One region of the Paenibacillus sp. F024 genome, then DNA from elsewhere that is predicted to be linked to it. Evidence: riboswitches for the same ligand, from Rfam matches in the RefSeq annotation. Region 1 holds a riboswitch; each other region holds the start of a gene.
What was found. Region 1 has a riboswitch for cyclic di-GMP ahead of ACZYR9_RS09915 (methyl-accepting chemotaxis protein). Riboswitches for the same ligand answer to the same signal wherever they lie in the genome.
Positions count from the first base shown of each region.

Region 2: linked by a shared signal. The riboswitch ahead of ACZYR9_RS18120 (GGDEF domain-containing protein) and the one ahead of ACZYR9_RS09915 (methyl-accepting chemotaxis protein) in region 1 are both predicted to bind cyclic di-GMP.
Region 3: linked by a shared signal. The riboswitch ahead of ACZYR9_RS25890 (response regulator) and the one ahead of ACZYR9_RS09915 (methyl-accepting chemotaxis protein) in region 1 are both predicted to bind cyclic di-GMP.
Region 4: linked by a shared signal. The riboswitch ahead of ACZYR9_RS08035 (methyl-accepting chemotaxis protein) and the one ahead of ACZYR9_RS09915 (methyl-accepting chemotaxis protein) in region 1 are both predicted to bind cyclic di-GMP.

Region 1 is NZ_JBVASZ010000007.1:109,836-112,965, forward strand. It holds gene ACZYR9_RS09910 (iron-containing alcohol dehydrogenase) at 1-1,040, shown strand, start outside; cyclic di-GMP riboswitch class I at 1,375-1,466, shown strand; gene ACZYR9_RS09915 (methyl-accepting chemotaxis protein) at 1,614-3,130, shown strand, end outside.
Region 2 is NZ_JBVASZ010000018.1:63,265-66,394, forward strand. It holds gene ACZYR9_RS18110 (hypothetical protein) at 304-582, shown strand; gene ACZYR9_RS18115 (helix-turn-helix domain-containing protein) at 638-913, opposite strand; cyclic di-GMP riboswitch class I at 1,145-1,227, shown strand; gene ACZYR9_RS18120 (GGDEF domain-containing protein) at 1,240-2,088, shown strand; partial or broken gene ACZYR9_RS18125 (IS3 family transposase) at 2,172-3,074, opposite strand; gene ACZYR9_RS18130 (transposase) at 3,008-3,130, opposite strand, start outside.
Region 3 is NZ_JBVASZ010000053.1:10,648-13,777, forward strand. It holds gene ACZYR9_RS25880 (class I SAM-dependent methyltransferase) at 1-523, shown strand, start outside; gene ACZYR9_RS25885 (urease accessory protein UreH domain-containing protein) at 708-1,451, shown strand; cyclic di-GMP riboswitch class I at 1,700-1,785, shown strand; gene ACZYR9_RS25890 (response regulator) at 1,878-2,591, shown strand; gene ACZYR9_RS25895 (hypothetical protein) at 2,831-3,130, shown strand, end outside.
Region 4 is NZ_JBVASZ010000005.1:147,065-150,194, reverse strand. It holds gene ACZYR9_RS08040 (helix-turn-helix transcriptional regulator) at 1-417, opposite strand, end outside; cyclic di-GMP riboswitch class I at 915-998, shown strand; gene ACZYR9_RS08035 (methyl-accepting chemotaxis protein) at 1,146-2,981, shown strand; gene ACZYR9_RS08030 (chemotaxis protein CheW) at 3,011-3,130, shown strand, end outside.

The DNA of each region.
Region 1 (3,130 bases):
AACGCGTTCTTGCCCCGTTAAAAGCCAAGGGGTATGAAGTCGAGGTGTATGCGGATACCGTGCCTGAACCGCCATTGGAGGTCGGCGAAAAGCTGGTGGCCTACACGAAGGATGGCAAATTTGACATGGTGATCGGTATGGGCGGAGGCAGTGCGATGGATTTGGCCAAGCTGGCCGCCGTATTATCCGCGCATGAAGGACCCGTGGCCGATTATTTGAATTTGACCGGGACGAGGAAGGTGGAGAAAAAAGGGCTGCCTAAGATCCTGATTCCCACCACCTCCGGTACAGGCTCGGAAGTAACTAATATCTCCGTCCTTTCCCTGGAAAGCACTAAAGATGTGGTCGCTCACGATAACCTGCTGGCTGATGCGGCCATCGTAGATCCGGAGCTTACGGTTACGGTTCCTCCAAGGGTTACAGCGGCAACGGGAGTGGATGCGCTCACGCACGCCGTCGAAGCCTACGTTTCGGTGAATGCCAATCCGACTACGGATGGCCTGGCCCTGCAGGCGATTCGTTTAATCAGCCGCTCACTCCGGAAAGCGGTTGCCGACGGCAAGGATAAGCAGTCCCGGGTTGATATGAGCAACGGAAGCTATCTGGCGGGGCTTGCATTCTTCAATGCCGGGGTAGCGGGAGTACATGCGCTGGCGTATCCGATCGGCGGTCAATTCCATATCGCCCACGGGGAATCGAATGCCGTCCTGCTGCCGTACGTGATGGGATATATCCGCAAAAGCTGCACCAAACGAATGGCCGATATCTTGAACGCTCTGGGAGGAAACTCCGCATATCTGTCCGAGGAAGAAGCGTCTTATCGCTGCGTGGAGGAGCTGGAGCGCTTGGTCAAGGATGTGGGTATCCCGAACACATTGAGCGGGTTTAATATCCCGGAAAGCGCGCTCGACAGCTTGACGGAGGACGGAGCAAAGCAAAAACGCCTGCTGGCCCGCAGTCCTCTGCCGTTGGAGAAAGAAGATATCCGGAAAATCTACCGGGCCGCTTTTGACGGCGTGATCGTTGAGGCAGGCCGTTAGCGGGCTGCTTTCGGATGCTTTGAAAACGCTAATTGTAAAGATGGCTAAGAACATAGAGTTGGAATAAATTGAAATGGCTGCCCGAAGGGCAGCCATTTTTGATTTCTTGGATTTGTCAGAATCGATGGAATCTATGAAGAAAAATGAATAAAATGTTCAAAAATAAAACATGAAAGCCATTGATTGCCAAGATATCTCTTTATATAATGAGGATATATTGTTTCTAAATGAGACAGTGTTGCGATTTAATGCAAAAAAAAGGTGATGGAGGTATTCTTGATTATTTTAGCCGCGTTCCAACGAATGTAGGGGGCATATCTTAAAAAGGATAGAAAAGCGATAAAGGCATACTCATTGAAAGATGAGGGCGCAAAGCCGCGGGTCTAAGGAACGAAATCTTTGTTCTATGGCAGCCGGGTTACCGAATAAGCGCTGAGGGCGTCGCCAAGCACTTTTCGAGAAAGTGCTTTTTTTAATGCAGTGAGAGGAGATAGGATGATGAAACGTACTGTATGGCCATTTACCCGGTTTCAAAGCAATAAGCTGAGGATAAGCAAGAGGTCCTTGTCCTCGGTGAAAAACAGATTAATCTTTTCGTTTATTTTGGTCCTTGTCCTTCCGACCTTCGCTATCGCATTGGGTTCCTATTTTACGGCGAAAGATAGAGTGGACCAACAAATGATCCTTGCCGCGCAGACCAATGTCCAGCTGTTAAACGATGTGTTCAACGAATTTATTGTATCCAAGAAACAGGATGTGGCAGGGCTGGCGCAAAACCTGGAGGTGGCCGGCATGACGTCGCTGGATGGAGGAAATATCGGAGGCGACCCCCAAGTACGCAAACAATTGGAAGCTTATAAAGCGGTCCATCCGGAAATCGAGCAGGTTTATGTAGGAACAGAAACGGGACTGTTCATGAATGCTCCCGATTCGTTTAAGAACCCCCCGGATTACGATCCGAGGAAAAGACCGTGGTATCAGCAGGCCATGGCGAATAAGGGTCAGGCTGTTATCACTTCACCCTACATATCGAGGTCGTCGAATCAGCTGGTTGTCACCGTTGCTCAGGCCAACAAAGACGGTCTTGGGGTATCCGCGATCAATGTGAGTATTGAAAAGCTTGCCGAAATTACCCGCAGTGTGAAGATCGGTAAGGAAGGGTATGTCTATATTCTGGACAAGGATAGCAAAATGATGGTTCATCCGACCGTTGAGCCGGGTACCGATCTTAGCGGCGATGCAATTAACTCCAAGCTGTACGAAGCGGAATCAGGATATTTTTCGTATATGTACGAAAATGATGCCAAGAAGATGGCTTTTGTGACCAATCCCGAGACCGGCTGGAAAATCGCCGGCACGATGTTTCAGCAAGAGGTCTCCAACGAAGCGGCGCCTATTTTAAAGAATACCTTGTTTGTCCTGCTCGTCTCGTTTATCCTAGGCGGGTTGCTGCTTTATTGGATCCTTAAATCCATTATCAAGCCGTTGCAGCAAATCAATTATGTTTCCCAAAAAATCAGCGAGGGAGACCTGACGGAACAAATCATGGTTTCCCGGGACGATGAATTAGGTCAATTAGGAAAGAGCTTTAACGAAATGTCGAGCTCTTTACGTTCGATTTTGTACCAGGTAAGCGAAAATGCGATCCAGCTATCGGCTTCCGCCGAGCAGCTCTCATCCAGCTCGGAAGTCAGCGCCGAGGCAAGCGAGCAAATTGCCGTAAAAATGCAGGAAGCCGCTGTCGGGACCGATCAGCAGGTAAGGAGCACCGAAGGAACCCGACAAGCCATGAACGAAATGGAAAGCCAGGTAGAACGGATATCCGGCAATGCAGCCAAGATGTCCTTGTCGGCGATGCATGCCAAGGATAGGGCGGCGGAAGGCAATGATGCGATTCAGCGGGCCGTTGACCAAATGCAATCGATTGGTGCGGGCGTTAATCATTTGGCTCAAGTCATTCAGGGCCTCGGAGAGCGATCCTCTGAAATCGTAAAGATCATTGATGTCATTACAGGGATTTCCAAGCAAACGAATCTGCTCGCGCTTAATGCGGCAATAGAAGCGGCCAGAGCAGGGGAGCACGGCAGGGG
Region 2 (3,130 bases), on a different contig from region 1:
CAGATTGAAAGCGATAGCGAGGAGATATACGTACGATTGTTCCGACAGTAAAATCATCTCGAAATATTCCGATGATGGCGAGTTGGGGGTTGCACCCTCAACCGATGACATCAACAATACTACTCTCTCTAGAGCTCCATTGGTGAGGATGCCGTATGCAATTTGGTTCAAGGAACTGTTGGAGATGGAGATTTAAGAATCTGGAAAGTAAAACTATAAACATAGAAGAGTTCCAATAATTACTTGAGATACCCCTCCTGTCGCTGTAACATCGGTACATTCTGAAGGAAAGGAGGGTTAAATATGCATCATATCGGTCCAGAATGGTTAAGACCAGCTTTTGATCAACGCTTTATTGAAGTTGCTAAGGAAGCTGGAAGTCAAATGGAGGTTGAACAATTCCGATTTAGGCAGAAAGAAATTAAAACGTTGCTTAAGGATGAATTGTCACAAACTCATTTGGATCTTATTCTCGAATTGGAGGACATTCTTAACCATCGGAGTACACTTGAAAAAGAATGGATATACTTCGCAGGTCTGAAGGATGGTATGCATTTATTGCGGAAACTCAATAACCTCTAAGTTGATCTGACGGAATAGGTAAGAAGAAATCGCATTGTCGGGGAATAAATTCCCTTCAATGCGATTTCCATTTGGTGCGATCATTATTGAGATTTTCATACTCAGTCTCCACAATAGTGAAGAAGTAGGAGGGTTTGATTTTTAAACCTTTGCAGATTTCAAATATTTTGCTGACTGATGGCTCATTCCGACCAACTTCAATCATGGAAATGTATGAACGATCCACATTGCATTCAAAAGCGAGATCTTCCTGACTTAATCCTTGCTTTATTCGAATAGCCTTTACGGTTTTTCCGATGATTTGTTTAATAATGAGAGGGTCATAATCCAATTGAAAAGCTCCTTTCATTCCCATTATCAATGTGCTAAAATGTGAAATACAGATAAAGTATTCAACAAAAAGGAAATATTATACATCCCAATATTTCCTAGGCGACAGTTTTCAAGCTTGTCACATCTAACACTCATGCAATCGGTAACTTTCAAGAGCATCTAAGTTATGGACTTGGAATGCTTATTTTGCTATAAAGGCAACGTTATAGGGAGAATAAATCCAGGTTGAGGACGAGAATGGCACAATTGTCGAGAGGCAGGGGTTCAAGCCGCTGATCAAAGGCAAATTGCACTGATTGCAGGGCTACAGAGAGGGAGATATCATTGATTAATCGTAAGTATATGCTCTTATTTATCATCATTTCATATATGGTTGTAATTATCGTAAATGTCTACATACCAATGGATACGTTGTGGATGCTGTTATTAATCCCTGCACTCGGGGTGGGATACTTGTATCCCAAATGGTTGATATCCTTGATTGTTGGAGCAACGATAGTAGTTACTACGTTGATTACAAAATACATTGCTCAAGAAAGTAATCTCTCGAGTGAGCTATTATTTAGGTTGGTAATAATATGGATCGCAATGTGGGCAATCTTCACCTTATTTTTGTTCCTGCGAAAAAGGTCACTCAAACTCATTTCGGAGTTGGAGAAATTAGCGTTTACCGATGCACTTACGAAAATCCATAATCGAAGATACTTGGAGATGTATATGGACAAGGCGATTCCTTTAGCGGAACGTCAAGGTCAGCCTTTGACAATGATCATGTTTGATATTGATCATTTTAAGAGTATCAATGATACATACGGTCATGGAGCGGGGGATATCATTCTGAAGCGAATGGGGCAGAAACTAAAAGAAATTCTCCGCAAATCGGATGTATTCATTAGGGTTGGCGGTGAAGAGTTCATCATCATTTCTCCGAGTTGTTCTTTATCTGAAGGGTTACAACTTGCCGAACGTATCCGAAAAGCAGTAGAAAGAATTGATTTTATATATAATCAAAATCGGATTCAAGTAACTATTAGTGTCGGGATCGCTGAGTATGTTTATGGATTGAGTCTAAACGAGTTTCTTGAAAGTGTGGACAAAGCCTTGTATCTCGCTAAAGAGTCAGGGAGAAATAGAGTTATGGTCGCTAAAGACTCTATAGTTGGGGTAACATAGGGCACTTGAATACGTATAATCAATTAATAATAAAAATCCGGCGAAATTGATCATACCCCTGTCAAGTAGACATAAGAAAAAAGCTATGCCGCCAGCGCGTGCCGATACTCAATCGGCGCTCGCTGTTTAAGTTTTGCTTGAAATCGCTGATAGTTATAGAAGTAAATATAATCTTCGATGGCTTGATGTATTTCTGCTTCTGACTTAAACTGGTGGAGATACAACTTCTCTGTTTTGAGATGCGAGAAGAAGGATTCGATGCATGCGTTATCCAGGCAGGTTGCTTTGCGAGAGTGGCTGCCTTTGACGCTGAGTGCTTCTAATCGTTTGTTGTACGCTTGAGACGTGTACTGGAAGCCCTGGTCCGAATGGAGCACGGCCCCACCAACGTCTCTTTTTCTTGTCCACTTCTCGATCGTATCCAGCACGAGTTGCACATCATTGCGCTCAGATAATTTCCAGGCTACAATCTCATTGTTAAACAAGTCCTGAATGGCGGACAGGTAATAGAAACGCGTACCATCTGAGATATAGGTGATGTCGGTGACTAACTTCTGCTGAGGACCTATCGCATGGAACTGATGCTGCAGTCGGTTCGGATATATGACGGAAGGCTTGTAGCTGAAGCGTTGTCGTTTCTTCCGAATTACGGACTGTATGGATAGTTCCCTCATCAATCGCCATACTTTCTTGTGGTTAACACAGTATCCAGCCTCCCATAAGGCGTTCATCATGCGAGGGTATCCGAAATAGGGATGGCTCGCGTGTATGGCCATCATATGCTCTTTTAACTCCTGATCCTGATCTTGTTTTTCTAAGCGTAAGGCACGGGTTGTACGCCATTTGTAATAGCTGGCTCTAGGTATGTTCGCGATATGCAACAGACGGGTAACACCATGTACACTACGTAATTCTTCGATTAGCTGGTAGTGATCTTGCTGCTCGAATTGGCCTCCTTTACCAGATTTGGATACCGCTTTTTTAAGTAGTCTACCTGCGCTTTCAGGTAATCTCGCTCTTGCTCTATGCTGGCGAAGCTTGT
Region 3 (3,130 bases), on a different contig from region 1:
GATAAGAAAACAGCTTCTTTCTAAGGCGAAAGGAAAAGTGCTGGAAATTGGCTCAGGTACGGGTATTAACTTTTTGTACTATGAGTTTGCAGATCAAGTCATTGCAATAGAGCCAGATCCAATGATGTTGGAGCAATCCCTAATTAAAGCACGTGAAGCTACAGTTCCGATCGAAGTGGTACCGGGAGATGCCCAAAATCTACCGTATCCAACCAATTCGTTCGATTCAATCGTTGGAACACTAGTATTATGTACGATACCTGACCCGGCGAAAGCTCTGGCCGAAATCCATAGAGTATGCAAGCCTGAAGGAACGATTTTAATTTTTGAACACGTAAGGTTAAATCATCTGGTCCTTGGTAAAATACAAGACTGGTTAACGCCCGTTTGGAAACGATTATGTGTTGGTTGTCATTTAAACCGCAATACACTTGAAACCGTTGAACAAGCAGGTTTCAGAGTGGTGCAAACGACGTCGATGTGTAGGGAACTGTTCCTAGTAATTGAAGCAAGAATAAAATAAATTGGAAATGTGAGACTGCGGTGAACGATAAAGCGGCAGTTATTCTGGAAATAAAATAGACTGCTTTTATGTATCCGCGAAACACTACGTTATGTAGTTTATAATAGATGCTTGTCAAGGTTCGATGTGTGATGAAAGCATAACTGCCAAATCTATTTAACGGATTTTGGGGGGTGAATAGTTAATGTACTCCTTTTTTAGTAAAATTAGCGCCTTCCTTAGCGAACCATTCGTTAACGCGGCGAACACTGATATCGCCTTTCTTGCGGCGCTGTTTCTCGGTTTTGTTGGTTCGGTTGCTCCTTGTCAAATGTCAGCGAACGTTGCGGCTATTACTTACTTTGGGCAGCGTCAAGCGCAAGCAAGGTTGTCGTGGCCCGAAACGTTCATGTATTTATTAGGGAAGATGATTGTATTCAGTATTTTCGGTGCTTTGTTTTGGTTTTTCGGTCAAAAGATATCCACTGACATGATCCCTTTATATTCTTTTGCAAGAAAGCTGCTTGGGCCGTTATTGATTTTAATCGGATTGTTTTTGCTTGGCTGGATTCGGCTTCCTTTTCAACTTGGGGCTCGAGTGGCAGGATTTTTTGAAAAATTGGCCGATCGAACCGGAGGAAGGAGCGGAGCCTTTCTAATGGGGATTGCATTTTCGCTAGGATTTTGTCCAACAATGTTTGTTTTGTTCTTCGGTTCGCTTATGCCTTTGGCATTGCAATCAACATATGGCGTAGTGTTGCCATCTGTTTTTGCAATCGGTACCGCAATGCCGTTTTTACTAATTGCCGGGTTTGCTGTAGGTTTCGGGTTAGATCGAGTCATTGTTAAGCGTGCCAAAAGGTGGGGGTTGTGGATACAAAAACTTGCGGGTGTGTTATTTATAGTGCTGGGCATAAGCGATACCTTGACATATTGGACTCTAATGTAAATCATGGGAGGTGCCAACGGAAAAATAATGCAGAGTGAGAGCCACGAGTAGTTGATTAGACCTATTGTGTGATCAAGAAATTTTTCGCGAACTTACAATTTGTGACGCTTCTATAGTTTATCCTGTATCATTCGATATGAAATGATATAGAATCGACAAATATCAACACATTTAAACACGTGGGACTTAGGGCGGTGCCAGAAAAATAAAAATTATGGTATTATAAGGCTATGATTTGGAAGAAATAATAGGAAAAATGGCAAACCAGATCGAAAGGCTGGGACGCAAAGCCACGGGTCTTCTGCACTATTGCAATGATCGCCGGGTTACCCTCACAAATCTCACATCTACGAAAAACTAGACACGGCCGTTTGAGGGTACGTGTCTTTTTGTCGTGATTCTAGAATGAATACGAGGTGATGATATATGGAGGAGCGTGTACGCTATGCTGCAAAAGTTGAAGAAGTCATGCGCTGGCAAGAAAGCAGGATACAAGTATTGCTGGTGGACAGCGACCCCGTATGGCAACAACGGTTGACGGCGTTGATCGATGCTGAGCCGGATATGAGTATATCTCATATTGCAACAAACAAAGAATCGGCTATTCGAGCCAGTATGCAATTGGATTTAGACGTAATGATTCATGACCCGGTGTTACATTCGTCGCAACAGGATGGATTGGATACAATTGCCGAAGTGTTGAAGATCAAATCACTGCCAATCATTATCTTGACTTCACTCTACCAGCCCGAGATCATTGTGGATGCAATGCTGGCCGGAGCGATCAATTATATTACCAAGATCAATTATGTGGATGTCGCAAGTGCCGTCAGGGAAGCGTATCAAGGGCAATCCTCCCTTCACGCCGATGTTGCATCCATCATCCGTAATGAAATTGGACTTGTTAAGCGAAGGGAATTGCATCGAATGCTGACTCCTACTGAAAAAGAAATCTTGCAGTTGATCGGTTGGGGCTATACACAACCGGTAGTTAGAGAATTGCTCGGAATCACGTCTAACACAATGAAGACGCATGTTCGCAATATCATTCGCAAATTCGACGTATCTTCCATTCGCGAAGCAGCGGAAAAAGCGAAACGTAGGGGCTTGTACGATCAACTAGATCGCATCACCTGTTAGCGATTCGTTTCCGATTCGAGCCGTTTCGCGATGGTTTGACAACCAATGATCTGTTGGTATGAGGGAAAAATCACCCTCCTCTTTCGAATGTATTATTGGTAAAATGTGGACAAATGCAGGTATCTACAGAGGAATTTTATTACCAAGTTTGTAGGAGGTGAGAATCAAAAATTGACTTAAGTTGCGAAAAATGGCATCCTTACTGCTTCCTCCACTTTACTAGAGAAGGGACGATGATAATGAAAACGGAGCGTGAACAACCTATAATCATGACGATTAACAGGCAGGCTGGCGGAACAATTTCAGGCAGCATGCACAGCAAGGAGGGAATTGTGATGACGCTGACCCAGCACCCCGTCCCCTATGAGAAAGTAGAATTATGGCTGAAGTCTTACAAGGACTGGAAGGCGAGACTGAAGTACATGCAGTCAGAACTGTCCTACATCCCTGAATTAACGCGTACGCTACAAATGGTTGCGGCTCACAGCAGCGGCAGAAAACAGGAAACGGTTTTACGGACGGTTATACGACGTATCGAA
Region 4 (3,130 bases), on a different contig from region 1:
AAAGTTCGGGCTTTCTTTGCGATACGCCGGCGTCCCCATTTGGATGATATCGGCCAAGTTTTCGACCAACCGGTTTTGCCTGGACTTCTCCTTTAAATGGGTAGCCATGACCTTATCGTAAGCCGTGTCAAATCCGGGCGGGAGCTTATCTTTGTCCAGTACGGAAGGCAGCAGCGAGAATACAAGCGCCTCCTGCTCCGTGAAATTGAGCGGATAAAGAAAAAATTTACCCATAAAACGGTAGCCTGTTCCCCGCCCGTCATTGGTAACCGGGGCGATCAGGCTAAGTGTATCCAAGTCCCGGTATATCGTTCTAATGTTCACATTACTTTTGAGTGCCAGATCGGATGCCGAAATGCCGGGATTTGCCTGAATGGCGTTGATAATGGTGAACATGCGGATGACTTTGTCGATCATGCTCATCCCCCTTAATCATCTAGTACTATTTTCCTGTATATTACTTATTCTTCTAATACAAGGGAACTTCCTTCCTAGGTCGCAATTTTCATCGGTTGTTAGTCTGCTCTTGCGGTAGGTTACGAATGATGTCCGTATTCAGCCCAAGCTGCAGTAAAATGGTTAAGATGTCGATCTGAATTTTATCTGTTTTATTGGTCATCGATACCCTCCGAAAAGTCAAGATAACTACTTTCCAATAGAGGATATCATTCCCATGTGACATGAGGCTGTCTCGAATATGCGTTCGCAATTAGATCATGGTCAATACTTTCCATAAACCTCCTTTTAAAATAGAACTTAAGACTCTTGCTATAACTGATTATAATAAAATTTTAACCTTTTCTTTACTTGATCTCTTCCACCGATGTGTGTAATATGGAAAAAGATGCCTGTCGGAATATAAAATATTTTATCGAATTTTGTAATTTTCTGTTTTCGAATTTTCTAACAATACCAATTGAAAAAGGCAAATCTGTCGAAAGGCAGGGACGCAAAGCTGCGGGCCTACAGCATCATGTTATGGCAGCCGGGCCGCCAATGGGGACCAAGAATCTGCCCCGTCACCTCGTCAAGGGCAGCTTCTTTTTTTTGTTCAGATTCCATTCGAGGAGGAAAAGCACAGCATCTGATTCTCGGACCACTTGGAAACAACCCGCAAATCATTACGTTCAGGAGGCAGTGCACCCATGTTGAAAATGAGTATTCAAACCCGTTTAATTGCAGCATTTCTAGTCATATTAATCCTGCCGTGCAGCGTCGTCGGCTGGTTTTCTTATCTGGAAGCGCGGCAGCAGGTGGAAGACCAAATTATGCAAAGCGCAAGTCAAAGCGTGAACTCTGCAAACGATCAAATTACCAGCCTCATTTCCAAAAGCTTATCCGACATGGATTTTTTGGCGCAGCAGATCAAGGGCGAAATGGTGGATGGAACGGCCAGCCCGCGGGTTAGAGCCATTCTGGAGCCCTATAAGGCGATTAATCCCCAGTATGAAGTCGTATATTTCGGAACAAATACCGGAGTGATGATCTTTTCTCCCGACAGGACCATAGAGGGCTACGATCCGCGGACCAGACCGTGGTTTATTACAGCTACGGAGAATAAAGGGAAGGCTATCGTAAGTGATCCGTTCCTCTCCGCAACGAATAATCAAATCGCCGTGAACCCTTCGAAAACCAGTGACGATGAAACGGGAGTTGTCGGCGGCAGCCTGGTTTTGACCGACCTTGCCAAACAAGTGAACAGTATTAAAGTCGGCCAGAACGGGTATGTGTTTATACTGGACAGGGACCGCAAGTACGTAACCAATCCTACAATTGAACCGGGTACGGATAACACGGAGCCGTATGTGTCCGAGCTTTACGCATCCGATTCCGGAACCGTGGAATTTCAGTTTAACGGGATGGACACCAAGGCGGTATTTGTCACTAATCCATTGACCGGCTGGAAGATTATCGGCGCCATTGAGATGTCGGAAATTGCCAACGCCACGAAGCGCATTCTCTATACCACCATTGCCGTTATTGCCATCGCTATTGTCATTGGTGTAATGTTAGCGTTGTGGATCGTTCGTTCGATTACGGCTCCTTTGAAGCAATTGATGCTTACGACGGAACAAATCGCCGCCGGAAATCTGACGGAAGAAATCACAGTTCATTCCAAGGATGAATTGGGACAGCTAGCCGCATCGGTGAACCATATGGTTCATAATCTGCGGGACTTGATCGGGGGAGTCGTAAGCTCATCCCATAATGTGGCTGCCGCATCGGAGCAAATTTCCGCAACGACGGATGAAATTGCCGGCAGAGTCTCGGCGCAAGCCCAATCCGCCCAAAATATGCAGGAATTATTCAGCGAGCTGTCTGCAGCCATTAATTCGGTTGCCGCCAATGCCGAAGTGGCCGCGGAATTAGCAGCCCAAACGACGGCCATCGCCCACGATGGAGGAAATATTGTCAAAAATTCCATCTCCAGCATGAATCAGGTCAATCTGCATATGACACGGTTAGAGGAAGATTCGAATAAAATCGGAGAGATTATTGAAGTCATTGACGATATCTCGGATCAAACCAATTTGCTTGCCCTTAACGCAGCCATTGAGGCGGCGCGCGCCGGAGAGCAGGGAAGAGGATTTGCGGTTGTAGCCGATGAAGTGCGCAAGCTGGCCGAGCGCAGCGGCGAGGCAACCAAACAAATTACGGCGATCATCAAAGGCATGCAGGAAAACACCCATAGAAGTGTAACGGCCGTTTCCGATGGGGTAAGCCAATCCGAGGAGACAGGAAAGGCGTTTGATCGAATTATTGACATGATCAGCAAAACCGAGCTCAAGGCGGGGGAAATTGCAGCTGCATGCGAAGAACAGGCCGCCCAGTCCAATGAGGTTATGCATTCCATTGAAAACATCTCGTCTGCCAGCCAGGAGGCTGCCGCAGCTTCGGAGGAAACGGCCGCTACATCGCAGTCGCTTGCACAGCTTGCCGAAGGCTTGAATGAATCCGTCTCTGTCTTTAAAATTAAATAACGATTTTTAGAAAAAATGAGGTCAGATTGATGCAGTTCATTGAGCAGGAAAAGTACGTGGAATTTCATATCGGCGGTGAACAATACGCTATCCGTATTCAGGAAATCCACGAAATTATCAAGATGCAGACCATTACCCCCATTCCCAGT